Regions from separate parts of the Promicromonospora sp. NPDC052451 genome, predicted to be linked through region 2. Evidence: riboswitches for the same ligand, from Rfam matches in the RefSeq annotation. Region 2 holds a riboswitch; each other region holds the start of a gene.
What was found. Region 2 has a riboswitch for cyclic di-AMP ahead of ACIG47_RS11145 (M15 family metallopeptidase). Riboswitches for the same ligand answer to the same signal wherever they lie in the genome.

Region 1: another riboswitch for cyclic di-AMP. It lies ahead of ACIG47_RS01410 (C40 family peptidase); the one in region 2 lies ahead of ACIG47_RS11145 (M15 family metallopeptidase).
Region 3: another riboswitch for cyclic di-AMP. It lies ahead of ACIG47_RS12890 (C40 family peptidase); the one in region 2 lies ahead of ACIG47_RS11145 (M15 family metallopeptidase).

The regions. Positions count from the first base shown of each region.
Region 1 covers NZ_JBIUAP010000001.1:317,492-327,610, forward strand. Annotated here, with positions in the region: gene ACIG47_RS01380 (hypothetical protein) at 146-1,648, opposite strand; gene ACIG47_RS01385 (hypothetical protein) at 1,775-1,996, opposite strand; gene ACIG47_RS01390 (class I tRNA ligase family protein) at 2,589-4,433, shown strand; gene ACIG47_RS01395 (ion transporter) at 4,414-5,262, opposite strand; gene ACIG47_RS01400 (GlsB/YeaQ/YmgE family stress response membrane protein) at 5,467-5,733, shown strand; gene ACIG47_RS01405 (hypothetical protein) at 5,730-6,719, shown strand; gene ACIG47_RS01410 (C40 family peptidase) at 6,817-7,539, opposite strand; cyclic di-AMP (ydaO/yuaA leader) riboswitch at 7,541-7,737, opposite strand; gene ACIG47_RS01415 (hypothetical protein) at 7,903-8,796, shown strand; gene ACIG47_RS01420 (S8 family serine peptidase) at 8,951-10,012, shown strand; gene ACIG47_RS01425 (C40 family peptidase) at 10,083-10,119, opposite strand, start outside.
Region 2 covers NZ_JBIUAP010000005.1:265,634-275,752, forward strand. Annotated here, with positions in the region: gene ACIG47_RS11095 (carbohydrate ABC transporter permease) at 1-196, opposite strand, end outside; gene ACIG47_RS11100 (carbohydrate ABC transporter permease) at 196-1,134, opposite strand; gene ACIG47_RS11105 (ABC transporter substrate-binding protein) at 1,162-2,436, opposite strand; gene ACIG47_RS11110 (ROK family protein) at 2,544-3,797, shown strand; gene ACIG47_RS11115 (hypothetical protein) at 3,842-4,492, opposite strand; gene ACIG47_RS11120 (DUF1905 domain-containing protein) at 4,560-4,826, opposite strand; gene ACIG47_RS11125 (MarR family winged helix-turn-helix transcriptional regulator) at 4,917-5,438, opposite strand; gene ACIG47_RS11130 (NADP-dependent oxidoreductase) at 5,549-6,487, shown strand; gene ACIG47_RS11135 (C40 family peptidase) at 6,552-7,304, opposite strand; gene ACIG47_RS11140 (hypothetical protein) at 7,473-7,901, opposite strand; gene ACIG47_RS11145 (M15 family metallopeptidase) at 7,930-8,796, opposite strand; cyclic di-AMP (ydaO/yuaA leader) riboswitch at 8,864-9,017, opposite strand; gene ACIG47_RS11150 (SDR family NAD(P)-dependent oxidoreductase) at 9,135-9,908, opposite strand; gene ACIG47_RS11155 (AraC family transcriptional regulator) at 10,057-10,119, shown strand, end outside.
Region 3 covers NZ_JBIUAP010000006.1:216,967-227,085, forward strand. Annotated here, with positions in the region: gene cydC (thiol reductant ABC exporter subunit CydC) at 1-416, shown strand, start outside; gene ACIG47_RS12880 (GNAT family N-acetyltransferase) at 460-897, opposite strand; gene ACIG47_RS12885 (phytoene desaturase family protein) at 946-2,571, opposite strand; cyclic di-AMP (ydaO/yuaA leader) riboswitch at 2,698-2,876, shown strand; gene ACIG47_RS12890 (C40 family peptidase) at 2,877-3,785, shown strand; gene ACIG47_RS12895 (NAD(P)-dependent oxidoreductase) at 3,880-4,857, shown strand; gene ACIG47_RS12900 (DNA-formamidopyrimidine glycosylase family protein) at 5,155-6,381, opposite strand; gene rnc (ribonuclease III) at 6,374-7,138, opposite strand; gene rpmF (50S ribosomal protein L32) at 7,140-7,334, opposite strand; gene ACIG47_RS12915 (YceD family protein) at 7,337-7,891, opposite strand; gene coaD (pantetheine-phosphate adenylyltransferase) at 8,054-8,566, opposite strand; gene rsmD (16S rRNA (guanine(966)-N(2))-methyltransferase RsmD) at 8,563-9,180, opposite strand; gene ACIG47_RS12930 (endonuclease/exonuclease/phosphatase family protein) at 9,283-10,119, opposite strand, start outside.

The DNA of each region.
Region 1 (10,119 bases), on a different contig from region 2:
ACGCCGTGCACGAAACCTCGGGCGTGCATGCTCGCAGAGAACCTGCGCCGAGGGAAGGCGCCGGCGGGTGAGCCGAGCCCAGGGCCGGGCGGAGCCGCGCGGACGCACGGCAGCGAGCGGGTCCGGTCAGGGGCCCGCCGGACCATCAGTCGCCGGCCGCGGACTCGGCGTCGTCGGCGGCCTGGCCGAACAGACCCGTGAGCAGTGCCCACAGCTCGTCCAGCGTGGTGGTCACCAGGTCGATGCCCGGCAGTTCGGACAGCCCGAGGCTCGCGAGCAGGTCGGACAGGGCCGTGCCGAGGCCAGGGGTCTCCGGCTCGACCGGCGGCACCTCGGGCTCCTCGGGGGTCTCCGGTTCCTCGGGCTCGGGCTCCTGCGTCCCCGGGTCCTCGGGTTCCTCGGGCTCCGGCTCGGCCGGCGGCTGCTCGGTCCCGGGGGCGTCGCTCCCGCCGTCGGGCGGGTCGGACGTCTCACCGGGGCCGGGAGTGCTGGGGGTGTCGTCCTCGGGCTCCGGCTGGGGGTCGGAGGCGGGGGCGGTGTCGGCCGGCTCGGGCTGCGGCTCGGTGACCGGGGCGGGCGCCGGGACGGCGTCCTCCTTCGGGGTGGTCGCCGGGCGCGGCTGGGGGTCGGCCGGCGGGATCGACGGCGGCTTGTCCGCGGGCTGCTGCTCGGTCGGCGTCGAGCCGTCGCCGGCACCGCCGCCCCCGCCGGCACCTGCGCCACCACCGGAACCGGCGCCACCGCCTTCGCCGACGTTCTCGCTGGCCTGGACCGGCGGATCGTCCTCCTGGCTCGCGATCATCCCGACCGCGGTGCCCCCGACGGACAGGACCGCGAGCACGCCTGCGGCGACCGCGAGCTCCTTCTTGCCGGGCGTCCGCGGCTGCGGCTTGCCGGCGACCGCCGCCGTGGCCGCCGCGGCTCCTCCGACGGCGCCGGTCACCCAGCCGCCGGCGATGAGGTGTTGTCCGAGGTCGCGGAGCATCCAGGAGACTTCGCGGACGTCGATGAAGGCGCGGGTGCAGTCGGCGCAGCCGTCCATGTGGACCTCGAGGCGGTGCTGGCGGCGGGGCAGCATGCGGCCTTTGAGGTAGTCGTGCATGCCGGCGCGGGTGGTGCGGCACTCGGGTTCGGTCACGGCCTGGGCGTGGGCGGCGGCGAACGCTCCGGCGAGGCGTTCCTCGGCGCGGCGTAGCCGCATGGTCACCGCGTGCGGGCGGACGCCCAGGCCGGTGGCGATGTCGGTGACGGCTTTGTCGTGCACGTGGCGGTCGAACAGGATCTGGCGGTCGTCGTCGGCCAGGTCGGCCAGGGCGGTGCGGAGCATGCCGGCGTCGGCCTGGCGTTCGGCGTCGAGCTCGGCGCCGTCGGCGGGGGGTGTCAGGCCGTCGAGGGTGTCGTCCTCCACGAGGGTGGTGCGGCCTTGCTCGCGGGTCATGGAGATGGCTTCGTTGACCGCGGCGCGTCGCCAGTAGGGGGCGGGGTCGGTGATGGTGCCGCCGGTGGAGACGATGCGGATCATCTTCTCCAGGGCGCGGCTGGTGGCCTCCTCGGCATCGATCCCGGGTACCCGGGCTGCTACCGAACGCACGACGTTACGACGATGCACGACCCAGTCGTCGATGCGGAGATCACCGGTTGTCGTCACGCGGCCTTGCCCCCCTCTGCGCATAGTGTCCCGTTTTGACTCGTTGGCCAATGATGGCACCGTGGCTCCGGTTTCGCACATGTCGCCGGGATCTTCCGGTGTGGTACTCGATCGTTCCATCGGTGCTCATCTCCGCCTCGTCGAGAACGCCGTCGAGACCGCGTCGAGGCCCTGCGGCCCGGACGTCGCGTGAATCACCGCGAGCGCGACCTCGCAGGTGGCGGCGATGAGGTCGCTCGCTCCCCACGCGTCGGCGAGGCGGTACAGCTTGACGGCATCGCCCTCGGCGTAGGCGCGCAGGTATTGGGCGCCCAGACGAACGAGTTCGGGGTGCTCGGTGTGTTCCATGCAGCCCAGACGCGTGAGCCGCCCGGATGTCACAGCACTTGAGGAAATTTCTTCGATTGATCCTCTGGTGTCCGATTAGCACCCCTCGGTTCGCCTGATCAGGTGCCTCGGGCAGCCGTTCACCGTGCGCCAGGTGCCGTTGTCCGGTAGGCCTGTGAGCCAGGCCACATGAAAATGCATCGAGAAGTGCTGTGACTTCCGGGACGTGCGCGCGTCAGAGCTGTGACGCGGACGAAGTTCGGACCTCGCTGGGGGCGGGCCGAGCTCCGGCGCGTCGGGCGGGAGCCGTGGTTCGGAGTGCGCTGGGGGCACGCCGAGCCACGTGCTCCCGCTCACCGGCGCGAGCGCCGGTTCGGACCTCGCTGGCGGCGGACCGAACCGGCGCTCGTTCCTCGACCGGTTCCTCGGCCGGGCGGACGCTCTTTACCCGCCGCGTCCGGCCCACGTATCGTGCTGTCATGCGCACCGCACGCTCGCTCCTTACCTAGCCGCACCGGACAGCCCTCGATCGGGCACACCCGGTGCGGCCGCCCCTCCTCGTGAGGGGCTTTTTCGTGCCCGGACCCGATCGACGCACCGGAGAGCGAGAACGATGAGCGAGACCCTGGGCTTCGCGGCGGCTGACGACGGCGCCCGCCCCCGCCGCTACCTGCTGACGATGTTCCCGTACCCCTCGGGCGACCTGCACATGGGTCACGCCGAGGTGTTCGCGATCACCGATGTCCTGGCCCGCCACTGGCGCGCCAAGGGCTTCGACGTGCTCAACCCCGTGGGCTGGGACTCGTTCGGCCTGCCGGCCGAGAACGCCGCGATCCGCCGGGGCGAGCACCCGGCCGTCTTCACCGAGGCGAACATCGCCACCCAGGCGGCGTCGATCCGGCGCTACGGCGTCTCGTTCGACTGGACCCGGCGGCTGCACACGCACGAGCCGGCGTACTACCGGTGGACGCAGTGGCTGTTCGCCCGCCTGTACGAGCGTGGCCTGGCCTACCGGGCCGAGGCGGAGGTGAACTGGTGCCCGGGCGACCGCACGGTCCTGGCCAACGAGCAGGTGGTCGACGGGATGTGCGAGCGCTGCGGCGCCGCGGTGGTGGCGCGCAGCCTGACGCAGTGGTTCTTCCGCACCACCGCCTACGCGGACCGGCTGCTGGACGACATGACCCTGCTGGAGGACGGCTGGCCCGCGCACGTGCTGACCATGCAGCGGAACTGGATCGTCCGGAAGCACGGTGCCGACGGGCCGACCTACCGTCTGCACGACTGGCTGGTCTCACGGCAGCGCTACTGGGGTGCGCCCGTCCCGGTGGTGCACTGCCCGGACTGCGGCGAGGTGCTGGTGCCCGACGACCAGCTCCCCGTCGAGCTGCCCCACCTGGAGGGCGGCGAGCTGGTGCCCGGGGACGTCTCGCCCCTGGCCGGCGCGCGGGACTGGGTACGGACCACGTGCCCGCGCTGCGGCGGCCCGGCCGAGCGGGACACCGACACCATGGACACGTTCGTGGACTCGTCCTGGTACTTCCTGCGCTACCTGTCGCCCGGGTACGACGCCGGGCCGTTCCGCCCCGAGGACGCCGCTCGCTGGATGCCCGCCGCGCTGTACGTGGGCGGCGTCGAGCACGCCACCATGCACCTGCTGTACGCGCGGTTCGTCACCAAGGTCCTGTACGACATGGGCCTGGTGCCGTCGCCCGAGCCGTATGCCCGCCTGCTGAACCAGGGGCAGGTGATCAACCACGGCCGGGCGATGAGCAAGTCGCTGGGCAACGGCGTGGACCTGGCGGCCGAGCTGGACCGGTACGGGGTGGACGCCGTCCGGCTGGCGATCCTGTTCGCCGGACCGCCGGAGGACGACGTCGACTGGGCGGACGTGTCGCCCGACGCGATGCGGAGGTTCCTGGCCCGGGTGCAGCGGCTGGCGGACGCCGGCCCGCCCGCAGCGGTCGACGCCCGTGGGGCCGCGCCGTCGCACCTGCGACGGGCCGTGCACCGCGCCGTGCACGACGTCGACGAGCTGGTCGAGGCAGGCCGGCTCAACGTCGCCGTCGCGCGGCTGATGGAGCTGGTGGGCCAGGTGCGCCGGGGGCCGGTCGCCGGGCCGGAGCGCGACGAGGCGGTCGCCGCGGTCGCCGTCCTGCTGAGCCTGTTCGCGCCGCACGCGGCGCAGGAGCTGTGGGAACGACTGGGCCGCACGACGCCGGTCGCGGCGCAGCCGTGGCCGGAGGTCGACCCGGCGCTGCTGGTGGTGTCCGAGGTCGAGGCGGTGGTCCAGGTGGACGGGAGGGTGCGCGACCGGCTGACCGTGGCCGCCGACGTGACGGCCGAGGACCTGGAGCGGGCCGTGCTGGGCCGGCCGGCCGTGGTCCGGGCCCTGGGGGACCGGGTGGTGCGACGGGTCGTGGTGCGACCGCCGCACCTGGTCAACGTGGTGCGGGGGTAGCGGCGTCGCCGTCCTCGTCGAGCCGCGCGCGGACGGCGCGCAGCTCGGCGAGGATCTCGCGGTTCTGTGCCGCGAGGGCGTCCAGGCGCTCGTCCTTCTGCAGGTCGTCCTCGCGCTCCTCCTCCGACATCTCCTCCATGCCGTTGACGATCACGGCGATGAAGAGGTTCAGCACCGCGAAGCTGACCACCAGGATGTAGAGCACGAAGAAGATCCACGCTGACGGGTGGGTCTCCATCACGACGCGTGCGATGTCGGGCCAGGCCTCACCGGTCATGGCCTGGAACAGCGTGAAGAGCGTGGTCCAGAGGTTGCCGAAGTACTCCGGCGCGGCCTCGCCGAACAGCCCGGTCGCGATGACGGCGGACACGTACATCACCAGCACGAGCAGCGCCCCGACGGCGCCCATGCCCGGCACCGCCCGCAGCATGCCGTCGACCACGCGCCGCAGCGCCGGCACGGCCGTGACCACTCGCAGCACCCGCAGCACCCGCAGGGCACGCAGCGCGGACAGCGACTCGGTGGCCGGCAGCAGCGCGACGCCGACCACGACGAGGTCGAACACGTTCCACGGGTCGCGGAAGAACCGCCGTCCCGTGGCGACCAGCCGCAGCGCCAGCTCGACCACGAAGAACGCGAGCATGGCGTGGTCGATCCCGCGCAGCACCTCGAACGCCGTGCCGGTCACCATCGTCTCGGCGCCGAGCACCAGGGCGTTGGCCAGGATCACGCCGAGCACCAGCCGGGTGAACCACCGCTGCTCGAGGAACGCCCTGAGCGCGTCCCGCCAGGTCCGCCGCCCGGCCGACGCGCTGATCTCCCGGTTCATCCGTCGTCATCTCCTCGTGTGCCCGGAGCCCCCTGCCCCGGCCTTGCCCGCCGCGTGCCCGGCCGAACTATAGCCGCTGACGTATCGCGACCTGGTGCGCGTAATGTCCCGATATAGACCTGATTCGGCGGGTCCGGTGGCAAGTCGGCGGGATCAGTGCTGAGGTAGTCGCACGTAAGCCATACCACTCTGGAGGAAAACGCCATGGGCTTCTGGGCCTTTCTCATCCTCGGCCTGATCGCGGGCGTCATCGCCCGAATCATCCTCCCGGGCAAGCAGCCGGGCGGTTTCTGGGTCACGCTGCTGCTCGGCGTGCTCGGCGCCATGCTGGGCGGCTGGCTCGGTGGGCTCATCTTCAACATCAGCTTCGACGCGTTCTGGTCGTGGCAGAGCTGGCTGTTCTCGGTGATCGGCGCGATCATCGTGATCCTGATCGTCCAGGCGATCTTCGGTCGGCGTCAGAACGCTTGATCGCAGGACTTCGCACCGCGACGCACCGCGGCCGCGCCGGCACCGTCGTCCTCCTGGCGACGCTGATCGGCGCGGCCGCCGTCGCATGCACGTCCGGCGGCCCCGGGCCGTCGTCCACCCGGGGCCCTGTACCCGACGACGTGGTCGGGCACCTCGGCGTCGCGGTGGCGCAGGGGCGTGAGCAGTACGCGACGCGGGAGATCCGGCTCGAGGTCACCAACGACTCCGACGAGACCCTGACGCTGCTGTCCGGGGCGTTGCGTGCCGACGGCTTCGGGCCGTCCCACCCCACGAAGGAGGGGCGCACGCTGGTGCTGCGTCCCGGGACGACGCGCGCCGTCTACGTCGGGCTGGGCGAGGCGCGCTGCACGGATCCGGCGAGCACGCCCGCGCCGGCCGGCTCACCGCGGCCGGAGCCGTCCCCCACGGCAAGCAGGACGCCGTCCGCCACGATCACGCTCGCCCTCGGCGAGGGGGACGACGCGGGACCGCCCACCGAGGTCGTCGTCGACGACGTGGGCGACCCCGTGGGCCACCTGGCGCGCAACCACGAGGCGGACTGCGCGGTGGCCGCCGTGGCGGCGGGCGTGCGCCTCGCCGTCGACGACGAGGTGCGCGTCGAGACCCGTGACGGGGAGCTGACCGCCCTGGTCACCCTCCGGATCGAGCCGGTCGACGGCGGTCCCGCGGTCACCGTCGACCGGATCGCGGGCACCACCCTGATGAGCAACCCCGACCCGGCGGACGGCGCCTCCGGCTGGGTGGGACGCGACCTGGCGGGGCAGCGGTCGGGCGCCGTCGTGCTCGCCGTCGTCCCCGCGCGCTGCGACGTGCACGCCGTGGCCGAGGACAAGCGCGGCACGTTCCTTCCCGTGTCGGCCAGCGTCGACGGCGTCCCGCAGCGCACGGTCTACGTGCCGATGCCGGACGCCGCGCGCTCCGCCTTCTACGACTTCGTCGGGGAGCACTGCGCCTGGCCCGGATGAGCCGGCCCGCCGGTGTGGCGGTGCGGGAACGCGTGAGGCGCCGCCTCCGGCACCGGGCGGGGACCCGGTACGGAGGCGGCGCCTCACGAGCGGTGCGTCAGACGACGCGGATGAAGGTCGGGCTGTTCTGCCACATCTCGGTGTAGCGGACCGGCATGCCGGCGGCCCAGGCCTCGATGATCATGCCGTCGCCCGCGTAGAGGGCCACGTGTCCGGGCGTCCAGACGATGTCGCCGGGCTCCGGGTAGGTGACCTGGTAGCCGGAGCCGAGCAGCGCGCCGGACTGGTGCGGCAGCGAGACGCCGAGCTGCGCGTACACGTACTGGATGAGGCCCGAGCAGTCGAAGCCCGCGGACGGCGAGGCGCCGCCCAGGACGTACGTGATGCCCAGGTAGTTGAAGGCGATGTTGACGGCCTGCGTGCCGACCGGGACCGGGTCCGGCGCGTCGACGGAGACGACGGCGGGGCCCTCGCCCTTCTCGCCGTCGGCACCCAGGGCTTCCATCTCGATCGGCATCTTCGCGTCGGCCGGGACGGTCACGGTGGGGGCTGCGGCCACGGCCTGCTTGGCCACGGCGGTGAGGGACTGCAGGTCGGTCGAGTTCAGCTTGGCCGTCTTGACGTCCGTCTTCAGGTCCATCGCGGGCGCCGCGTGCGCGGTGGTGGCGATGGTCGAGATGAGGACGCCGCCGGCGGCGGCGGCGATGGCGCCACGGCGGGCAACGGTGCCGGCATTCTCGGTGGCGGTACGAGCGAGGATGGTCAGCGGTGTCTGAGCGGGCCGGCTGTCACGATGCCGGCCGCGGGTGGAGTTCGTCACCTAAGGTCTCCTGTACCGCCTGCGAGGTCAGCTGTCGGATTCGGGTGAGGAGTGCACACCCGGCCGCACGGCTACTGGGGGGTTTCCGTCCGGCTTCACCCCGAGGGCGACGATGGTGCTGTCGCCCGGAAGTGGGTCCCCCGCTCCTGTCTCGACGTCTGGTCATGAGCCGGTGACAGGATTCGGCGCCCGGCTCACGGCTCCACCGATGCGGTGGAGCAGAAGTCAAAGTACACACGTTCACCGAAAAAGTCACGATCGGGTTACGCATTACGGTCTGACCCAACGAAGGCGCAGATTTACGCCGTTTCGGTCTTCCTGCGTTATGACCGACATCACATAGATCCGCTACGGTTCGGCGGCATGGGCGACAGCGAGCATCGGATCTCCGCCTGGTGGGTCGTTCCCCTCAGCGCACTCGCCTGGTGGGCCGGAGGTTTCCTGCCGTGGATCGTGCAGGTCTCCTACCAGGTCACAGGCCTGGCCGAGGGTGTGGCGCCCGGGCCGGCCGGCTTTCTGCCGCTTCCGTTCGAGGGCGACGACGGCGTGGTCGGCCTGGTCGTCATGGCCCTGATGGGCGGGCTCCTCGCGGGTGTCACCGCGCGTGTCCCGGCGTCCGCCGGCGCGGGTGCGGGCGCCGCGATCACCGGCACCCTGCTCGCCATGGGGGCCGCGGGCAGCGCCTCCTGGTGGCTCGTCACCCGCGAGGGCCTGCCCGACGACGACGCACCGCTCGGGATGCTCGTCGTCACCGGCGTGGCCGGTGTCGTGGGCCTCGGTGCGGGGCTGCCGGCAGGGCTCGGTCCCGGCCCCCTGCGCGGCCTCGCCCTGGCGCTGCCGGTGGTGCTCCTCGACGCGTGGGTGTGGGGCTTCGTCCCGGGCCATCCGGTGTCGCCGGTGGGCACGTGGTGGATCCTGGCCGTGGCGCTGGGAGTCGCGTTCGGTCTCGCCGTGGACAGCCGTCCCATCGAGCTGCTGGGGTGGCTGCCCACCGCCGGTGCCGTCTGGGTGCTGCAGGCGGCCGGGCCGGCCCTCCTGGCCGTGCAGGAGAACATCTGGCCGGGCTCGCCGCTGACCGAGGACCCGCTGCTGGCCGTGCGCATCGTCTGGCGTGAGATCGCACCGGCGGCGATCGACTCCGAGGGGCACCAGCTCGGCGCCTGGGTGGTCGCCCTGCTGCTGGGGGCGGCCGTCGCGGCACTGAGGCTGTCCCGGGAGGCGTCGGACGAGGCCGAGCTCACGGAGGCCTGGGCCTGACGTCGACGCCGCGGCGGTCCCGGCCGCTACTGATTGCGATTGGGTAAATTTCACCCGCGGTGCCCGAACTGCCCTGTTCTATCCCGGTCTGCTGGCCCTAGGTTTGCCCCAGTTCAGGGGCAAACCAGTCCCTGTGCGAACAATGGGGGCATACATGAACAGGAAGTCACTCGTCGGCGCCGCCACCTCCGCGGCACTGGCCGTGGCGGCGCTGGTCGCCATGGCGCCGGGTGCGCAGGCCGCCACCAACGACCCGTTGCGGGACAAGCAGTGGGGCCTGGACCAGATCAACGCGGAGGCCGCCTGGCCCGTCTCCACCGGCAAGGGCGCGGTGGTGGCGGTGGTCGACACCGGGGTCGACCTCAGGCAGCCCGACCTTGCCGGGCAGCTCCTGCCCGGCGCCACCTTCACCGGCTGCGCCGACGTCCGCCCCTGCGGGAACGGGGACTACCGGGGACCGGACGGGAAGAACGACGGGGACGAGCACGGGACGCACGTGGCGGGCATCGTCGCCGCCGCGGCGAACAACGGGATCGGCGTCGCCGGCGTGGCGCCGGGCGCCAAGGTCCTCCCGGTCAAGGTGCTCGAGGCGGGTTCCGGCTCGTCCCAGGACATCGCGGACGGCATCCGCTGGGCCGCGGACCACGGCGCCGACGTCATCAACCTCTCGCTGGGCACCGCGCCGGGCGGGCAGCTGCTGACGATCCTGGGCGTCGACACCCTGATGCGCGACGCCATCGCGTACGCGCGCCAGCAGGGTGCGCTCACGGTGGCGGCGGCCGGCAACTCGTCGACCCCGCTCTGCAGCGACCCCGCGTTCACCAGCGTCGCACTCTGCGTCGGGGCCACGGACTCGGCCCGTGTGCACTCCTACTACTCGGAGCTCCCGATCAAGCTCGACCTGAAGAGCGTCTCGGCCCCGGGTGGCTCGGGCGGTCTCACGGGATGCGACGGCGACGTGTGGTCGACGGTGCCGGTGGGCACGGGGTCGAGCACGTGCGGTGCGGGCAGCTACGACTCGTACGCGGGCACGTCGATGGCGACGCCGCACGTGGCGGGTGTCGCGGCGCTGCTGTACGGCCAGGGCCGGAGCATGCACGAGGTCGAGAGCGCCATCCTGTACACCTCGCGCGACCCGCTCCTGGGGCTGGTCGGTGTGTGGACGCCGCTGTACGGCTACGGCATCGTCGATGCGGCGGCCGCCGTCGCGTACTGACGCGCACCGGTCGTGTCAGACGCCCAGGTCCCGCGCGGGACCTGGGCGTCTGACATCACCGGGGGGTCGGTCAGTAGGGGCGGATGTAGACCGCGTAGTCCTGCCAC
Region 2 (10,119 bases):
GGGGGAAGCTCGTCAGCGTCCAGGCCTCGGCCAGCCCGTCGAGGCTGACCGGGGCAGGGAGCGAGAACGCGTTGCCGTCCACCGACTGCTCGGTGGTCTTCAGCGCCATCGTGACCGTGACGTAGATCGGCACCAGGACGGCGAGCGTGCACGCGAGCAGGACGACGGTGACCGGGACATTGATGCGCCTGGACATCAGACAGCCACCTTTCCACGGGTGAGCCGCAGCTGCACCAGGGCCAGCACGAGGGCGATGAGGAAGAAGACGGTGGCGTTCGCCATCTGGTAGGCGTAGTCGCCGCCGGTGAACCCCGAGAAGATGGTCATGGCCACGCTGCGGGTGGCGGTGCCCGGTCCGCCGTCGGTGAGGCCCACGATGACGTCGTAGGCGTTCAGGAAGTTCTTGAAACCGATCACCATGTTGATCAGCACGTACCCCGCGAGCAGCGGCAACGTGATGGTGCGCAGCTGCCGCCAGCCGGAGGCGCCGTCGATGCTGGCCGCCTCGTACACCTCGCCGGGGATGGAGACGATGCCGGCGGTGTAGACCAGCAGCGCCGACGGGATCGCCTGCCAGGCCGTGACCACCACGATCGCCGTCCAGGCCAGGTCCGGGTCGGCCAGCACGCTCTCCTGGAGCGCCGTGAGCCCGACGGCGGAGGCGAGCTGCGGCAGCGAGTTGGAGAACAGGAAGTTGAAGACGTAGGCGATGATGATGCCGGAGACCACCATGGGCAGCACGAACACCGTGCGCAGCGCCGCCCGGGCGGGGATGCGGGCCGCCAGCCCGATCGCGAGCAGGAACGCCACGACGTTGACGACGACCACCGTGACCAGCGCGAACCCGACGGTGAACCCGTAGGAGCTCAGGATCGCCGGGTCGGAGAACAGCACGGCGTAGTTGGTCAGACCGATGAAGCGGGCCTCACCGAACCCGATGGAGTCGGTGAAGCTGTAGGCCACGCCCATGATCGCGGGGACGGTGATCGCGAGCGTGAACAGCGCGACGGTGGGCAGCAGGAACAGGTAGTAGGTCGCGTCGACGCGCCGCCGTGGGGCGGGGCGCACCGACGTTCCCTCGGCGAGGGCCGCTGCGGTGCGGGCCTCGGGGAGCGTGGTGGCTGGTGTCGCCATGACAGGTCCTCGGGTTCGGGGGCGGGTTCAGGAGCGGCGGGCCAGCCGCGCCCAGTCGGCGTCGACGGTGCGCAGCACGGCGCCCGGGTCGGCACCGGTGACGAGCGCCTGGGCGTAGTTGTGGATCGGGATGGACTGCGGCACGAGCTGGGACGGGCCGAGGTAGAACCGGGCGTCGTCGTAGTAGGTCTGCAGCTCGACGAGGGTGGGGTGGGTGACCGGCGGCGCGTCGGTGGTGACGCCGAAGCCGAGGTTGTCGGCGTTGTAGGTGTCGATGACCTCGGGCCGCATGAGGAACGTCAGGAGCTCGCGGGCGGCGTCCTGGTTGGGTGAGATCTCGGGGATCCACAGCGCCAGGTCGACGTTGACCCGCACCTTGCGGTCCGCCGGGTCGTCCGTCATGGGGAGCGGGAAGACGCCGACGTCGAGGTCGGGCGCCGTCTTGGCGATCTCCGTGAGCGCCCACGGGCCCTGGAGGTACATCGCCGCCTGACCCCGCGCGAAGGCGAGGTTGCCGTCGCCGTAGCCCCGGCTCGTGGCGTCGGCGTTGGAGTAGCCCACCAGGGTGAGCATGCGCTCGACCGGCTCGCGGAGGTGCTTCTCGAACGAGACCGGCGAGTCCGGCCCCGTGTCGGCGCCCTGCTGGGCCAGGGCCTCGAAGAACGCGGTGACGTCGACCATCCCGCCCACGGTGTAGTCGAACAGCCCCTGCCCCACCGTCCACGGGTCGGCGTAGGTGCCGTAGAACGGGGTCACGCCCGCGTCGGTCAGGGCGTCGCAGACCTCGATCAGCTCCGACCACGTGGTCGGCGGCACCAGTCCGTGGTCGGCGAAGAGCGTGCGGTTGTAGAGCACACCGGCGGCCATGAGGGAGTACGGCAGCACGCTGGTGCGCCCGGGGTACGACGCCGTCAGGTCGACGAGCGGCAGCAGGTCGGGGTTGATCCGGCCCGCCTCGGGCAGGTCGCCGAGGTCGCTCATCGCGCCGCGGTCCACGAACCGCGCCACCTCGAAGTTGTAGTTGAGGCACCCGAGGTCGGGCGGCGAGTTGCGGACGAACCCGGCCGACAGGTTCGACGACGAGTCGTGGCTGACCCGCAGGCCCGGGTGCGCCTGGCGGAACCGGCCCAGGAGCTCGCCGAAGTAGCCGATGGCCTCGGGCTTGGACTGGTGGAACGACACCTCGGCGCCCCGGCCGAGGGGCCCGCAGCCCGTCAGCGCGAGGCCGGCGCCGAGCAGACCGGCGCCGAGGAAGGCCCGTCGGCTCAGGCCCTGCGACGGTGGAGGGGAAGGTGCTGGCACGTCGTCGTCTCCTTGGTCCGGCCCGCCACCCACGCTGGTGCGGACCTAAATCTAATGTCTAGATTTACTGTCCCGATCATGTACGCGGCGCGCGCTAGAGTCAAGGGGTGGACTCCTTCCCCGTGGCCAGCTCCGCCCGGCTGCTGCGGCACACCAACGCCGCCGCCGCACTCCGGCTCGTCTGGGACCGGGAGACGTTCACCGCCAGCGACGTGATGGCCGACACCGGCCTCACCCGCTCCACCGTGCTCGCGCTGTGCGACGAGCTCACCGCGCGCGGCTGGGTCAGCGAGCTCGACGACGCCCGGGCCGCCGGCGAGTACCGCCTGGGCCGCCCCGCGCGGCGGTACGCGTTCGACCCGCGCGCGGGCCGTGTCGTCGGGGTCGACGCCGGGCAGCACCACGTGACAGCCTCGGTGGCCGACCTGCGCGGCACCATGCTCGCCCGCTCCACCCAGGAGCTGCGGGCCGACGCCTCCCCCGCGACCCGGGTACGCGCCATCCGCCGCGCGATCGACGACGCCGTCGGCACCGTCGGCACCGGCGGCAGCGGCGGCGGCAGCACCGGCGAGCAGGCCGGCCCGGTGCTCGCCGTGGTGCTCGGCGTCCCGGCACCGACCGACGCCCAGGGCGCCTCCCCGCCGGGCAACCAGGGGCGCTTCTGGGCCCGCATGAACCCGGGCCTCGCCGAGGAGTTCGCCGACGTCGGCCAGTCGGTCACCGTCGAGAACGACGCCAACCTGGCCGCCGTCGCGGAGTGGACCACCGGTGCCGGCGTCGGCCAGTCGTCGTTCGCCACACTGCTGTCCGGGGAGCGTTTCGGGGCCGGGCTCATCATCGACGGCACCCTGCTCCGGGGCCCGCGCGGTGGGGCCGGCGAGATGCGGCTGCTCGACCTGGTCGAGGGCGTCGGGTCGGCCGACGGCCTGGCCCACGTGGCCCGCGAGCTGGCCCGCCGCGCGGCCGACGCCGGTGACCTGGCCGGCTCGGCGCTGGGCGGGCACGACCCCGCCACGCTCGACGCCGCCGACGTGCTCGCGGCCGCGCAGGGCGGCGACGCCGTCGCCGTCGGCATCGTCGAGCAGCTCGCCGACCGGCTCGCCCGCGTCTGCGCCGTCATCGCGTCACTGCTCGACGTCGAGCGGATCGTCGTGGGTGGCGCGCTCGCCCCGGCGCTGGGCCCGGTCGTGGCCCGGGCCGCGGAACGGCTGCCCTCCTACATCCACCCGCCGGTGCCCGCGATCGTGGCCTCCGCGCTGGGTTCCGACGGTGTCCACGTGGGCGCGGTGCGGCGCGCCCTGGCGATCGTCCGGGCCAGCCCGTTCGACTTCGAGCTCGTCCGGAGCGCAACCGGCCGCTGACCGCACCGCCGTGTCGGGGGCCTGGCGGCCCCGGACGGGCGACGTCAGGCGATGCTGTCCCCCGCGGCGCGCAGGGCAGCCAGCTCACCCGGACCCGCCTGGCGGGCCAGCGCGGCGATGTCGCAGAGGTAGCGGCGCTGGTCCGACGGGAAGGCCTCGGCGATCTCGGCCGGGTTCTCGGCCAGCACCCGGTAGATCTCCAGGCCGGCCGCGTAGAACAGGTCGACCAGCTTTGGCTCGCCGGCCGCGGTGCGCAGCACGTTGCCGGGGTTGTGGTCGAGGCCGCCCCAGAACGGGATCGTCCGGGCCGCCTCGGCGTCGAGCCGTTCCGCCTCGCGGCGCACCTCGGTGACAGGGTCGCCGGGCAGCGCCGCCTCCCAGCGGCGCACGACGGCGTCGGCCTCGGCCGACCCGGCCGGGGTGAGGAACTCGAGCACGGTGAGGCGACCGCCGCCGTCCAGCGGGGCGTCGAACTCGATGTGCGGGAGGAGCGGATGGCCGTCCAGCGTGCGGCACAGCGCCACGAAGACCTGGTACGCCGGCTCGAAGGGGCTCACCCGGGCGACCAGCGCACCGTCGGGAGAGCGCCAGACCGTGGCCCAGTCGCCGAGGCCGCACACGTTCCAGCCGTCGGCGAGGAGGCGTCCGGCCACCTCGCGGTGCGGGAGGCCGGCCAGGTCGTCGAACGGATGCACGCCCGGCAGCCTAGGCAGGCGCCCGGGCGCCTGACCACGGAAAATCCGCCGCCGGGCGACGCCGCTCCTACAGCCGCTCCTCCAGGTGCACGGTCACGGTGTCGCCCTCCTCCTTGCCGATCGCCGTGCGGACGTCGGCCTTCACGGGGAGCTTGTGCGTGCCGTCGCCCAGCGCCATGAACGAGCTGCGGAACGGGTGGCCGTCGATCGTGCCCCGGACCTTGACCAGGCCACGGGTCTGGAAGAACTCGGCGGACTCGGGCCAGACCACGTAGGTCCAGCCGCCCTCGTTCGGGCTCTTGCGGAGGGTCGCGGTGAACTTCTTGTCGATCATGGGGACCACCTTCTGGGAGTGCGCTGACGACGGGTTCACAGGGTCAGACGACGCCGGGCTCCACAACTCACCGGTGGCGCGCGACCCGGCCTACGGGGCCTGCTCCGGACCCGCCGCCCTCTTGCGCCGGCGCGGCCCGGCCGACCGCGGCGGCGTCCGCCGCATGTGGTCGCGCGCGCGACCGAGGATGTCGGCGAGGGTCTCGATGTCGGTCCGGGTCAGCGGTGCGAACAGCAGGTCGTCGAGCACGGCGATGTGGCCCGGGAACACCGCCGCCAGCACGGCGCGGCCCTCCTGCGTGATGGTCACCGTGACGCCGCGCTCGTCGTCGGAGGCCTGCGTGCGGGTGACGAGGCCGCGCTTCTCCAGGGTCTGCGCCTGGTAGGTGAGGCCGCTGCGGCTGTAGACGACGCCGTCGGCCAGGTCGGTCATCCGCCGGCTGCCCGTCGGGGAGTCGCCGAGGCTCGCGAGGAGCTGGAACTGCACGTAGCTGAGGCCGCCCGCGTCCTGGAGCTGCTGCTCGACGGTGTGCTTCAGCAGGCTGCTCGCCTCGATGAGGGCGAAGTAGGCGCCGAGCTGCGTGGCATCCAGGGAAGGCGGCGAGGAGGTCATCGACAGATCTTACCGTGCTTCGACTTCGAATCACTTGCTTCAAGTTCGAAGCAGTGCTAGCGTCCTCCGCAGTTGCTTCGAATCCGAAGCACACGACGGAGGGAAACATCATGAAGGCAGTGCGGTTCCACGAGACGGGCGGCCCCGAGGTCCTGCGGTACGAGGACGCCGACCAGCCGGTGCCCGGCGCCGGCGAGGTGCGGGTCCGGGTCGCCGGCTCGGCGTACAACCCGGCGGACGGCGGCATCCGCGGCGGATTCCTGCCGATCCCGGTGACGCTGCCCCACGTCCCCGGCTACGACGTCTCCGGCACGGTCGACGCGGTGGGCGAGGGCGTGGACGGCCTCACCGTGGGCCAGGAGGTGGTCGGGTTCATCCCCATGAGCGCCGACGGCTCCGCGGCGGAGTACGTCGTCGCACCGGCCGGTGACCTCGTGCCGGCGCCGACGGCGATCCCCCTCGCCGACGCCGCCGGTCTCCCGTCGGTCGGGCTCACCGCCTGGCAGGCGCTCTTCGAGGCGGGCGGGCTCGAGGCGGGCCAGCGGGTGCTCGTCAACGGCGCCGGCGGCCCCGTGGGCGGCTACGCCGTGCAGCTCGCCAAGCGGGCCGGCGCACACGTCGTGGCCACGGCGAGCCCCCGCAGCGCCGAGAGCGTCCGGGCGGCGGGCGCGGACGAGATCGTCGACCACACGACCACCTCGGTGCTCGACGCGGTGACCGAACCCGTCGACGTGCTGCTCAACCTGGCCCCGATCACCCCCGAGGGGTTCACCGCGATGGCCGCCCGGGTCCGCGACGGCGGCGTGGTGGTCTCCACCACGCCGCGGGTCACGACGCCCGGCGACGAGGCGCGCGGCGTGCGCGCCGCCACGGTCTTCCTGCACCCCGACGCGGACGTGCTCGCACAGCTCGTCACGCTCGTCGACGACGGTGAGCTGCACGTCGAGATCGCCCGGCGGGTTCCGCTGAGCGAGCTGCCCGCGCTCCACGTGCAGGCGGAGGCGGGCCAGGTGCACGGCAAGGTGGTCGCCGTGCCGGACGGCGCGTGACCGGCCCGGGTCCGGCGCGGTACCTGTCCGGGGCGAGGGGCTGGCCTCGCCCCGGACAGGAGTCTCAGCCGACCCGCAGGAACGTCGGGTCGGACTGCCAGATGGCGGTGTACCGGACCGTCTTGCCCGGCACCGGCGCCTCGACCTGCATGCCGTCACCCGCGTAGATCGCGATGTGGCCGGGGGTCCAGATGAGGTCGCCCGGCCGGGCGTCGGCCCAGGACACCTCGGTCCCGGCGTACCGCTGCTCCGAGGAGGTGCGCGGCAGGTCGATGCCCACCTGCGCGAACACGTAGGACGTGAACCCGGAGCAGTCGAAGCCCTCGGGCGTCGAGCCGGCCCAGAGGTAGGGCACACCGAGGTACCGCATGGCGATCGACACCACCGCGGAACCCGACGCTGAGGCCGGGATCTCGACCGCGGCGGCTGCTTGCGCCGCTTCCGCCGCAGCAGCGGCCGCCGCCTCGGCAGCCTCCGCCTCGGCCTCCGCGGCGAGCTGCGCCTGGTACTCGTCGTTCTCCGCGGCGGAGACCACCGACACCGCGGCCTTCTCGACCTTCAGCTCCGCGTCGGTGGCCACGGTCACCACCGGCGCGGAGGCGAGCGCGGCCCGGGCCTGACCGGCCAGGGCGTCGAGGTCGGCGCTGTTGAGGCTGCCCTGGAGCACGCCGCCCTCGACCGTCGCGGCGACACCGCCGGCCGGCGCCGCCTGCGCCGGGGCGGCCACCAGGGACATCAGCAGACCGGAGCCCGCAGCCACGACGGCGCCTCGGGCGACGGCCTGCACGGCGGCCGCCTGGGCGGTGGTGGTGAACAAGGGGCGGCGTACCGCCCGGTGCCTGCCCCGACCACGTGCGGTCAGGGCAGCAGAGATCGTGGGATCCATCAGAGGATCGGCCTTTCTGCTCGAACGGAGAACTCCGCGCGGCCCGTCGGTGGGCGGCGCGCCGGCGGTCGACGGCTGGGCGTCGACGAGGCCGGTGTTCTACGTCCGGCAGATCCCCAGGGCGTGCAGGCTCGGCGCGGCCGGGCGCACCACGCCGGGCGCGGTCCGGTGGTCCGGGTACGCCAGGGCGGGCGCGATCCCCTGCACCGCGGGCTCGGCGACGGCGGCCGGACCGGACGACGACACGACGGGGTCGGTCTGCGCCGTCGCACGGCCGTGGTCCGAGCAGTGCGCCTCGCCGCCGTCGGACGTGGGCTCGGCGCGGTCCGCCGGGGCCAGGCCGCCCGCCGGGCCGGACGCCGCCTCGACGGCTGAACCGTGATGCGCCTGCGGGTGCTCGTCGGAATGGATGCCGCACACGACCGGCCCGCCCAGCACGGCGAGCACGAGGAACAGCACGGACAGCACTCCCGCCGACCCCGGACCAGGTCCGGCGAGGAGCGCACGCAGGCGACGGGGCGGGCTCATCGCACCCCGGCCGTCCGCACCCGGCGGCTCATCGGGCGGCGTCCGTCACGGCGGCCGTGAACTCCCAGTGCCACGGCTCGTAGGGGCCGGCACCGCCGGCCTGGGCCCAGAGCGGGTTGTCCCACCCGTACTCGGGCGCGTGCGCCTTGAGCCAGTCCCAGCGCTCGCCGGCGTAGCCGTCGGCACAGATGTCCACCGCCAGACCCCAGCCGTGGTTCGAGGTGCCAGGGGTCGCCGTCAGGGTGGGCTTCGCCGCCTTGGCCGCGACCTGCTGCGCGTAGCTGCGGTAGCCGTCCGTGAGGCACAGCGACTCGCCGAACTGCTCGGTGTAGGCCTGGTTGAGACGCGCCAGGGCCACGGCCGCGTCGGCGCGGATCGGCGGGTAGCCGTCCCAGAGGTCGCACAGCTCGCTGACGGGAAGCTGGCCGTTGAGACCCTCGCCCGTGGCCACGCCGTCGCAGCCGGGCAGCACCGGAGGTGCTTCGACCTGCACGGGAGCCGACTTCTCGACGGGCAGCACCGCATCGCCAGGAACCGTGACGCCGGCGGACCGCTCGAGCGACGTGCGCTCCTGGCTCCGCGAGGCTCCGCTGCTCCGATCGGCCAGGGCCGCCGACGCCGGGCCCGCTCCCGTGAGCGCGGCCGCGCCGTCGGGCGCGGAGAGGAGGGGCTCACCGGTTCCCGGCGCGCCGAAGGAGGCAGCGGTGAACGACGTCGTCGAGGCGAGGGCGAGGCCGACGCCGAGAGTGAGGGGCAGCCGGCCCAGCACCGAGGCCCGCGGCCGCCGTGCCGGCGCGGCGTGCCGCCCCTTGCTGTGGCGCCCGCGCGTTCGCCGGGCAGGTGCCGGACGCGGCGCGAAGGACTGCGGCAGGGATCGCTCCTGCCCGTGCCTCATCGTGCTCCCCGACGTGGGGAAAGATGTGGAGGTGCTGGCAGGTGCCCGAGGGTCTTCGATGGCATGGAACGTATCTCCCGGCGCCTGCGAGGTTAGCTGTCGGGTTCGGGTCGGAGACTGACCCGGCCGGCGGACGACGTCCGCCGACTTCACCCCGAGGACACCGCAGTGCCCGGAAGTGGGTCCCCCGTCCCTGTCCTGTGGTTCGTCGGTGACTCCGGGCGGTGACAGGGCTCGGCGCCCGCCAGGACGTCCCGCCGCACGGCGGGCCGCCACGAATGTACCCCGTCTGCACCGGGATGTCACGAAAGAGTAACGGCCGCGCGTCGCCCGGCGAGCTAGAGGAAGTGCCCGCCCGCGACCTGCACCACCTGGCCGGTGATCCACCTGGCCTGGTGCGAGGCCAGGAAGACCACCGCATCGGCGATGTCCGCCGGGTCGCCGACCCGGCCCAGGGGGATCGCCGGCACGACGGCGTCCACGAGCTCGTCACTCATCCATCCGGTCTGCACCGGCCCCGGCGCCACGGCGTTGACCCGGATCCTCGGGCCGAGGTCGACGGCGGCGCCGCGCGTCAGCGACTCGAGTGCCGCCTTCGAGGTGCCGTAGGAGACCTGCCCGGGAAAGCCGCGGGCGGCGTCGGTCGAGATGTTGACGACGGAGACGCTGCCCGGTGCGGCGTCGTCGGGCAGCCGGCGCGCGAGCTCGGCGACGAGCATCGCGGGCACCACGGCGTTGACGCGGTAGGTGCGTTCGAACCCCGCCTCGCCGACGGTGTCGAACGAGTCGGACTCCTCGGCGTGCGCGGCGTTGTTCACGAGCACGTCGACCGGACCGAGCCGTGCGGTGACCTGGTCCATGAGCCGCGCGGCGGCGCCCGGCACGAGGAAGTCGGCCTCGACGGCAATGGCGCCGGGCAGGGACGCCACGAAGGCGTGGACCTCGTCGGTGGCGGCGCGCGCGTGCTCGCGGGATCCTGACGCCGAGCCGCCCACGTGGTGCACGGCCACGCGCGCACCCTGTGCGGCGAAGGCGCGGGAGACGGCTGCGCCGATGTTCATGCCGCCGCCGGTGACCAGGACGGTCTTTCCGCTCAGTCCGGGATCGATCACGGTTCGATGGTGCCATCGGGCGGTCGACCGGCACGAAAGGTTTATCCGTCCAGGTTCCACGGGGCCCACGCCCGACGCCGTGACCATCCTGTACGATCCATGGCGCCTGCCCGCGAATTCTTGACGTATCGTCCAGGAGGTGTCGTCGATGCTGGGCTTTCAGGACCCGGTGGCCGATGCGATCGGTCTGCTGCGGCCTCGCACGGTGGTC
Region 3 (10,119 bases), on a different contig from region 2:
TCGACGCCGTCGGGCTGGGTGCGTGGCTCGCGGCGCTCCCCCGGGGCCTGGAGACGGTGGTCGGCACGGACGCGGCCGCGGTGTCGGGTGGGGAGCGGCGGCGGCTCCTGGTGGCGCGCGCCCTCCTGGCGCCGGCCCGGGTGCTGCTCGTGGACGAGCCGGCGGAGCACCTGGACGGCGACACGGCGGACGCCCTGGTCCGCGCGGTCGCGGCGCACGCCCGCGCGACGGACCGGGCGGTGCTGCTGGCGACCCACCGGCTCAGCCCGCTGGCGGTCGCGGACGAGGTGCTGTTCCTGGGTCGCGCCGCGGGCGGAGGCGCGCCGGGGCCGGCCGGCGTCGTCGCACGGGGCCGCCACGAGGACCTGCTCGTCTCGGATCCGGCGTACGGCTGGGCGGCCGCGCAGGAGCGGTGACCCATGGTCGCCGTGCCTGGTGCGGCGTGTCGTACGCCGGGGATCAGGAAGCCGGCAGGCTCTTGTCGAACTTCTTCGCGCGCTGCTCATACCCCAGCCGCTCGTAGAAGGCGTGCGCGCCCTCGCGCCGGAACGCGGAGGACACCGTGATCCGGACACAGCCGTGGGCGATCGCCCAGTCCTCGACGGTCGCCACGAGCGCGCGCCCGGCGCCGGTGCCGCGCTGTGTCTCGTCGACCACGAGGGCGGTCAGCTCGGCCACGGGCGCGTCGAGCTCGAACGGACTGCGGACGTGGCCCGCGGCGAACCCGGCCACCGCGCCGGACGGGCCGTCCACGGCCACCCAGGCCGCGTCGTACGGGCTCCCGGCCACGCGCGCGAACCGGGCGTCGAGATCAGCGGCGGTCGTGGGGTACCCGAGCTGGCCGAGCAGCGGGGCGACCGCGGGTGAGTCGGCCGGGACGGCGCGTCGGATCTGCACGCCTCATCGTAGGCGGCGTGATCGTGGGCGGGGTGATCGTGGGCGGCCTCAGCCGTCGCCCAGCAGCGCCATCGCCGCCGCCCGGCCGGGGATGCCGCTCACCCCGCCGCCGCGCCGGGCGCCCGCACCCGCCAGCAGCACCCGGCGGTGCTCCGTCTCGACGCCCCACCGCCCGGCGTCGTCGGCGGGCTCGGCGAACGGCCAGGCCAGGTCGCGGTGGAAGATGTGCCCGCCGGGCAGCCCGACGTCGCCCTCCAGGTCCACCGGGGTGCGCACCTCCAGGCAGGGCGCGCCGTCGGCGTCGTGCGCCAGGACGTCCTCGACCGGTTCGGCCAGCACCGAGTTCAGCGAGGCGAGGGTGGCAGCGAGGGCCCGCTCGCGGGCCCCGTCGGGATCGGCGCGGAAGAGCCGGGCGGGCATGTGCAGCCCGAACAGCGTGATGGTCTGCGCCTCGGTCGCGGCCAGGTCCGGGCCGAGGATCGACCGGTCGGACAGCGTGTGGCAGTAGATCTCGCTCGGCGGCAGGTCGGGCACCCGGCCTGCGGCGGCCTGCGCGTACGCCGCCTGGAGCTGGGTGAGGGACTCGTTGACGTGCAGCGTGCCGCTGAACGCCGCGACCGGGTCCACGCCGTCGCGCAGGCGAGGCAGCCGGTCGAGCAGCATGTTCACCTTGAGCTGCGCGCCCTCGGGGTGCGCCGGGGACGTGGTGGCCCCCACCGCGTCCCGCCCGTCGGCCGGGCCCCGGCCGGCGGCAGCCAGGAGCCGGTCGAGCTCGGCCGGCGCACACCCGGCGAGCAGGTGTCCGGCGGTCACGCCCCGGGTGCGCCCGTCGGCGTCGGTCCAGGTGACCTCCACGCCGGTGGCCCCGGGGTCGACGGCGGTGACCGTCGCCGAGGTGACGATCGTGGCGCCGGCGGACACGGCGGCATCGCGCAGGGCGCCCGAGACGGCGCCCATGCCGCCCACCGGCACGTCCCAGTCGCCGGTCCCGTTGCCGATCACGTGATACAGGAAGCACCGGTTCTGGCGCAGGGACGCCTCGTCGACGTCGGCGAACGTGCCGATGAGGCCGTCGGTGGCGGCGATGCCGCGGACCACGTCGTCGGCGAAGGTGCGCCGCAGCAGCGCGCCGAGCGGCTCCTCGAAGAGGGCTCGCCAGGCCTCCTCGCCCACGCCGTCGACCACGAGGTCCCGCACGGCCGAGCGTGTGAGCAGGGGTTCGGTGAGCGTCGGCGCGAGGCGGCGGGCGACCTCGGCGGTCGTCGCGTAGAAGCGGCCCCATGCCTCGAAGTCCGCGTCGGATCCGGTCAGGCTCCGGAACGAGGCCCGCGTGGCGGCGTCGTCCCCCGTGTCGACGAGGAGGCCGCCGTCGGCCACGGGCGTGTAGGAGGACCAGCGCCGCCGCCGCAGCGTGATCGGCAGCCCGAGCTCGGTGACCACGCGCCGCGGCAGCAGCGAGACCAGGTAGGAGTAGCGCGACAGGCGCGCGTCGACACCCGCGAAGGGGCGGGCCGAGACGGCGGCGCCGCCCACGTGGTCGGCACGCTCCAGGACGAGAACGGACCGTCCGCTTCGAGCGGCGTACGCCGCGGCGGTGAGGCCGTTGTGCCCGCCGCCCACGACGACGGCGTCGTACCGGGAGTGCAGGCGCGGGGACGTGGTGGGATCGACCATGGCGGACATGGTGACACGGAACTCATTGCCAAGAGAGTTCCATCACAGGACGGTATGTGACCTAATCGTGACATTTGCCAGGGACCCCGGTACGGTCGGTCTCACCTCTCCAGAAGCGGGGAGGTCCAGGTCCGGACGCCGAGCCCTGTCACCGGACCTGAGCAGCTACGACGTGACAGGGGCGGGGGAACCAGGTAAGCCGGGCACGCGAGTGTCCTCGGGGTGAAGCCTCGTACGAGGCCGGGTGATCGAACTCCCCATCCGAACCCGACAGCTCACCTCGTAGGCGTCCGAGGAGATCACTGGTGACCGTACTCACCGACCGCACCCACGACTGGGCGGACGACCAGGCAGACCGTCCCGCCAGCCGGGGCCGGCACCGCGCCGAGGGCCCCGCTCTCACCCCCTTCACCGCACTCACCCAGACCGCTGCCGAGAATGCCGCCCGCACAGGCGCCATCGCGGTCGTCACCTCCGGCATGCTGGCCTCGGTCTTCACCCAGACCGCCCACACCGCGCCCGCCGAGTCGCACACCCAGGCCACGCTCGCGAACGCCACGCCGGTCAGCAACACCGTCGACACCACGATCCCGGCCGGCCTGGCCGAGAACCTGGTCACCAAGGTCAAGGTCACGCAGAACGCCGACTTCTGGGCCGAGAGCGGCCGCGTGTCGGTGACCCCGTACGCCGAGACCGAGGAAGGCATCGCCGAGGCGAAGGCGAAGGCCGAGGCCGAGGCACGCGCCAAGGCCGAGGCAGAGGCCAAGGCCCGCGCCGAGGCCGAGGCCGCCGCCGCGGCGGAAGCAGCCGCCGCCGCAGCCGCTGCGGAGGCCGAGGCGGAGGCCGCTGCGGCAGCAGCCGTGGAGAGCTCCGCCGACCTGGGCCAGCAGGCCGTCAACCTGGCGCTCGAGTACGTGGGCGTGCCCTACGTGTGGGGCGGAGCCTCCCCCAGTGGCTTCGACTGCTCCGGGCTCATCCAGTACGTCTACGCGCAGCTCGGGATCGACCTCCCGCACAGCTCGAGCTCGATGGCGACCGTGGGCTACCAGGTCTCCGCCGCCGAGGCGCAGCCCGGTGACATCGTCTGGACGTCGGGCCACGTCTCCCTCTACGCGGGCGACGGCATGGTGGTCGAGGCCCAGCAGGAGGGCGTCCCCGTGCACTACACGGAGATGTGGCAGAACAACCCGGTCTACATCCGGGTGACGGGCTGACCCTCCAATCCCGGAACGCCCGCCTGGTCCCCCGGCCCGGCGGGCGTTCCGCGTGGTGGGTGCACACCCGCGCCCGTCCGGTAACGTCCCCGGCGTGAAGATCCTCGTACCGGACGTACCGTTCGACCTCGACTTCCCGTCCCGCCTGCCCGACGGCGGAGCCTCCTTCGCGCCCGGCGGCCCCGACAGCGTGGTCGCCTACGCGATGAACGAGCCGGTCCCCGAGGAGCACACCGACGCCGACGTGCTGGTCACCTGGTCCAGCCCGCCGAAGGTCGTCGCCGACGCCGCCCGCCGGCTCACCCGCGTGCGCTGGGTGCAGACCCTGACCGCGGGGCCGGACGTCGTGCTCCGCGCCGGGTTCGCGCCCGACGTCGTCGTCTCCTCGGGCCAGTCGCTGCACGACGACACCGTGGCCGAGCACGCCCTCGCCCTGATCCTGGCCACCGTGCGCCGCATCGACGTCTCGCTCGCCGCCCAGCAGGAGCACCGCTGGGCCAAGGAGATCACGTTCGCCCAGGCCGACCCGGTCACCGGCCGCGAGTACACGCTCGACGAGGCACGGGTGACGATCTGGGGCTTCGGCTCGATCGCCCTGCGGCTCGCCCCGCTGCTGACCGCGCTCGGTGCCCAGGTCACCGGCGTCGCCTCCCGTGCCGGTGAGCGCGCCGGGTACCCGGTGGTGGGCGCGGACGGCCTGGAGGCACAGCTCGCCGAGACCGACCTGCTGGTCTCGCTGCTGCCGGCGCTGCCCTCCACCCGGCACATCCTCGACGCCCGCCTGCTGGGCCTGCTCCCGCCGACCGCGCGGTTCGTGAACGTGGGCCGGGGCGCGACCGTCGACGAGGCCGCCCTGGAGAACGCGCTGCGCTCCGGGCGGCTCGCCGGCGCTGCCCTGGACGTCATGGAGACCGAGCCGCTGCCCGCGGACTCGCCGCTGTGGGACGTGCCGAACCTGATCCTCACCCCGCACGTGGCGGGCGGGCGCCCCCGGCGAGCGGCCCAGTTCCTGGCCGACCAGCTCACGGCCTGGCGGGCGGGCAGCCCGATCCGCAACGTGACGGCGCGATAGCGCGGGGTGGCTCGACAGGGCGGGGGGGCGAGGTGACGGGGCGGGGGCCGTGGCGTCGGCGGGCCCGCGGCGACGGAGCGGACCCGAGGCCTCGGGGCGGCGGGCCCGGGCGGATGCGCTCGACACTCCCGGCCGAGTCCGGCGCGCTCGACGCTCCCGGCCGGGCGGGTGTGGCAGGAGGTGCGCTTCTACCCAGCGATTAGGCCCAAAAACGGCAATGATTCTGGGCACAATCGCTGGGTAGAAGCGCACTCTCTGCGTTCGGGCGTCATCTCGCCGTCTCTGCGCGTTCTGGCGTCATCTCGGCGTGCGCGGGCGGGGCTGGCAGACGGGGCACGTGAACGACGACCGGTTCATGAACGGGTCACGGCGGATCAGCGCGCCGCAGCGGCGGCACTCCTCGTTCTCCCGGCCGTACACGGCCAGCGACCGGTCGAAGTAACCGGACTGCCCGTTGACGTTGACGTACAGGTCGTCGAAGCTCGTGCCGCCCTGGGCCAGCGCCTCGCGCATCACCTCGGCCGCAGCATCCAGCACCCGGCGCACGTCCGCGGCCCGGAGCCGGTCGGTCGCACGCGCCCAGTGCACCTGTGCGCGCCACAGCGCCTCGTCGGCGTAGATGTTGCCCACGCCGGACACGACCGTCTGGTCCAGGAGCGCGCGCTTGATCTGTGTCCGACGCCGGCGCACCCGCCGGACCAGGCTGTCCAGGTCGAGGTTCGGGTCCAGCAGGTCGCGGGCGATGTGCGCCACGGGCTCCGGGAGCAGCGGGAGGTCCGAACCGTGACCGGCCGGGGCGGATGTGATCGACGCAGCGGGCAGGGCAGACGCTGCGGCCACGGGCGAGGCGACAGCCGAGGCGACGGGCGAAGCGACGGGCGAGGCGACAGCCGAGGCGACGGGCGAAACGACGGGCGAGGCGACAGCCGAGGCGACGGGCGAGGCCGCTCCGTCCGGCACGAGATCCTGGACGCTCAGGTGCCCGAACGTGCGCTGGTCGACGAAGTCGAGGTAGCGCGCACCGGACGGCGCGCCGGTCAGGTGCAGGCGGACGCGCAGGTGCGGGTGCCGCCAGTCGTCAGCGGGTGTGGCGCCGTCCGGGCCCACGGCGCCGTCGCCCGGCGTGGGGTCGCCGGTCGTCGCCCCGCGCACGAGGAGCTGACCCGACATGCCCAGGTGCGCCAGCAGTGCAGCGGCCGGCAGCGCGGTCTGCAGCGTGTTCGGCAGCGCACGCCCGGCGCCGGGCGGGGCGCTCGCCTGGATGCTCGGCCCGGCCGCACGGTCCCCCGGCCCGGCCGCACGGTCCCCCGGCCCGGGGAGCTCCAGCGGCAGCCACAGGAACTTGCCGCGGCGCACCGCTGCCGCCAGGCGCCGGCCCACGAGCTGGTCGCGGAACGAGCCGGGGCCGCCGTCGTGCCGGCGCACGCTGTACTCGCGGAACACCTCGACGTCGCGCACGACGGCGCCGACCACCAGGCGGTCGAGGCCGTCCCGGACGGTCTCGACCTCGGGAAGCTCAGGCACCGGCGGCCGACGCCTTGCTGCCGGACGTGTCCCCGGACCCCGGGAGGGGGAACTTCTGGAGGAGCGCCCGGTAGGTCTCCTCGGCGGCACCCTGCTCCGCGTGCTTCTTCGCGGACCCGGAACCGGAGCCGTAGGTGACCCCGTCGATCACGACGGTCGAGTGGAAGATCCGGGCGTGCTCGGGTCCCTCGAACGTGGCGACGTACTCCGGTGCGCCGAGGCCGCGCTCGGCGGACGCCTCCTGGAGCGACGTCTTCCAGTCCAGCCCGGCGCCCAGGCCCGCCGCGACGTCGAGCGTCGCGTCCACGAGCCGGTGCACGAGCGCGCGCGACGTCTCCAGGCCGTGCGACAGGTAGGTGGCACCGATCAGGGCCTCGACCGTGTCGGACAGGATCGAGTCCTTCTCGAAGCCGCGCGTGCGGATCTCACCCTTGCCGAGCAGCACGTACTTGCCCAGGCCCAGGGTGCGCGCGACGGCGGCCAGCGCGCGCTGCGACACCGTCGCCGCCCGCATGCGCGCCAGATCGCCCTCGGAGAGGTCCGGGTGACGCCGGTAGAGCGCCTCGGTGACCACGAGCCCCAGCACGGTGTCGCCCAGGAACTCCAGGCGTTCGTTCGTGGGGATGCCCCCGGCCTCGTGCGCGAACGACCGGTGGGTCAGTGCCAGCACAAGAAGCTCGGGGTCCAGATGGACCCCGAGCTTCTCGAGCAGCGCGGTAGGTTCCGGCCGTGCCGGCGACGTCCCGCCCTTGGCCACGTCAGCCCGCGTGAACGGTCTTCAGGGCGTCGCGGTAGGTGCGACCCTTGTAGGTGCCGCACGTGGGGCACGCGGTGTGCGGCAGCTTGTTGCCCTGGCACTGCGGGCAGGTGGTGAGGGTCGCTGCGGTGGTCTTCCACTGCGAGCGACGCGCACGGGTGTTGCTGCGCGACATCTTGCGCTTCGGAACAGCCACGGCTAGCTCTCTTTCGTCTCGTCCGACACGCTCGTAGATTCGAGCATGCTCTGCAGCGCCGACCAACGAGGGTCGACTACGTCATGGTGATGACCGGGGTCGTCGGCCAGACGCGCTCCGCACTCGGAGCACAGGCCCGGGCAGTCCTCCCGGCACAACGGTTGAAATGGTAGTGCAGTGACGACCGAATCCCGAAGCGGAGGCTCCAGGTCGGCCAGATCGTCCTCCAGGACGGACTCCTCGTCCTGGACCTCGTCGTCCCCCGCCTCGGCCGACGCGGCGGCCTTCTCGGGGTAGGCGAACAGCTCGGTGACGTCGACGACGGTCTCGTACGAGATCGGGTCGAGGCAGCGGCTGCACTCCCCCTGGACCGTGCCGCGGACCGTCCCGGAGACCAGGACGCCCTCCATCACGGCCTCGAGCCGGAGGTCCAGCTCCAGGTCGGAACCCTCCGGGATGCCGATCACGGCGGTGCCGAGGTCGGCAGGTGCCTGCACGGTCGCGGTGTGCGTCCGTGACGTTCCGGGACGCCGAGACAGCTCGTGCGTGTCGAGCACGAGCGGCGAGTTCGGTTCGCGGGAAATGGCAGGCTCCGAGGAAGACGGTTGTCCGGGTGGACGAGGAAGGGGGTGGGCCGGCGCACGATCGCACGCCAAGGACCAAAAGCCAATCCTACGACATCACGCGAGCGCCACGCACGGCGGACGGCGTGAGGGGGCTCACGACCCGGCGGGCGGGCGGGCCAGCGCGGTGCGCAGCGCCTCGGCGACCCCGGCGGGCACCAGGTCGTCGACCGGTCCGCCGTGCCGCACGATGTCCTTCACCAGCGACGACGCGATGTGCGCGTACCGCTGGTCACCCGGCAGGAAGATCGTCTCCACACCGGACAGGTGCCGGTTCATCAGGGCCATCGGCTGCTCGGCGTCGAAGTCCGCGCCGCCGCGCAGCCCCTTGACCACGGCGACCGCTCCGGCCTCCCGGCAGAAGTCGACCAGCAGTCCGGGCACGACGGCGACCCGCACCCGCGCCATCGCCGGGTCCGTCTGCGCTGCGCCGTGCACGGCGGCGCGCACGAGCGAGGCGCGCGTCTCCAGGTCCAGCAGCCCGGACTTGCCGGGGTTCTTCGCGATGCCGACCACGACGTCGTCGAACATCGTGGCGGCGCGGCGCACCACGTCGAGGTGGCCGAGGGTGATGGGGTCGAAGGACCCGGGGCAGACGACGGTGGTCACGCGCTCACGCTATCCGACGGATCCGCGGGGCCGGCGTCCGGGACCTCCGGCTCCGCGTAGTACACGACCGTCTCGCCGTAGTCCTTGCGGGCGAACCGCTCCAGGCCGTCGGGCCAGGCCGGTTCCGGCGTGCGGGTCGACCGCTCCACGACCACCACCGCGCCGTCGGCCAGGACGCCGGGCGCGGCCAGGTGCGCCAGCACGACGGCGAGCGCGTCCTCGCCGAGGTCGTAGGGCGGGTCGAGGAAGACGAGGTCGAGCCCGGGGCCCGCAGCCTGCCCCGGCCCGGCGAGCGCCGCCGCGAACCGCTCGGCGGTGTCGGTGACGACGCGCACGCCGGTCAGGCCGAGCGTGGCGACGTTCCGGCGGGCGACGTCGGTCGCGGGGCGGGCGCTGTCCACGAGGGTCACCGTGGCCGCGCCGCGGCTGGCGGCCTCCAGCCCGAGCGCGCCCGAGCCGGCGTAGAGGTCGAGCACCCGGGCGCCGTCGAGCACGTCGAGGTGCTCCAGGCGGGAGAAGACGGCCTCGCGGACCCGGTCGCTGGTCGGCCTGGTGCCCTTCGCGGGCACCGCGATCGACCGCCCGCCGACCACCCCCGCCACGATCCTGCTCACGCCCCCGACCCTAACCCGCCCCCGGCACCGTTGAGTGCGGGATATTCGCCCCTCCGGCACGCGAAGAAGGGCGAACATCCCGCGCTCAACGGTCGTGTCGGGTCAGGAAGAGGGGGTGTCGATGCGGGCCAGGATCGGGAGGTGATCGCTCGGGGTGCGGGGCAGGGCGCGGGTCTCCGTGACCGTGGCGCCGCGGGCGAGCACGTGGTCGATCTGCACCACCGGGAAGGTCGCCGGGTAGGTGAGCTCGAAGCCGGTGGTCGGCGCGGTGACGAGGTTGGTCAGGGGTGCGATCGCGTCGTCGGCGAGGACGGCGTTGAGGTCGCCCGCGACGAGCACCGTCTCGTTCTCCTCGGCGGCCACGGCGTCCGCGAGCTGCAGCGCGCTCGCGTTGCGCAGCCCGGTCTCGAACCCGCCGCTCCCGAACCGGACCGACGGGAGGTGCGCCACGAACAGCGTGACGGCGGCGTCCTCGCGCCGGATCACCACGCGCAGGCACCGGTCCCAGGTCGCCTCGACGCCCTCGGGCCGGATGTCCACGGGGGTCGCGTCACGCAGCGGGTACCGCGACCAGACGCCGACGGTGCCCTGCGTCTCGTGGTGGGGCAGCGCCTCCCCGAACGCGCGCGTGTACTGCTCGGCCGTCTCCCGGGAGACCTCGGTGAGGGTCACGACATCGGGTTCGGCGGCGAGCAGCACCTCGGCCGTGCCCGCCACGTCGGTGTTGGTGTCGCTCGCGTTGTGCTGCACCACCGTCAGGTCCGCGGGGGCCGGCTCCGGCGGGCGAATCTGTGGCAGGAAGACCCAGATCCAGGCGACGAGCGGCAGCAGGACGACGAGGATCGCGAGCGCCGACCGCCGCACCAGGGCGGCGAGGATGCCCAGCGGTACGGCGAGCCCGAGCCAGGGCAGGAAGGTCTGGACCAGGCTGCCGAGGTT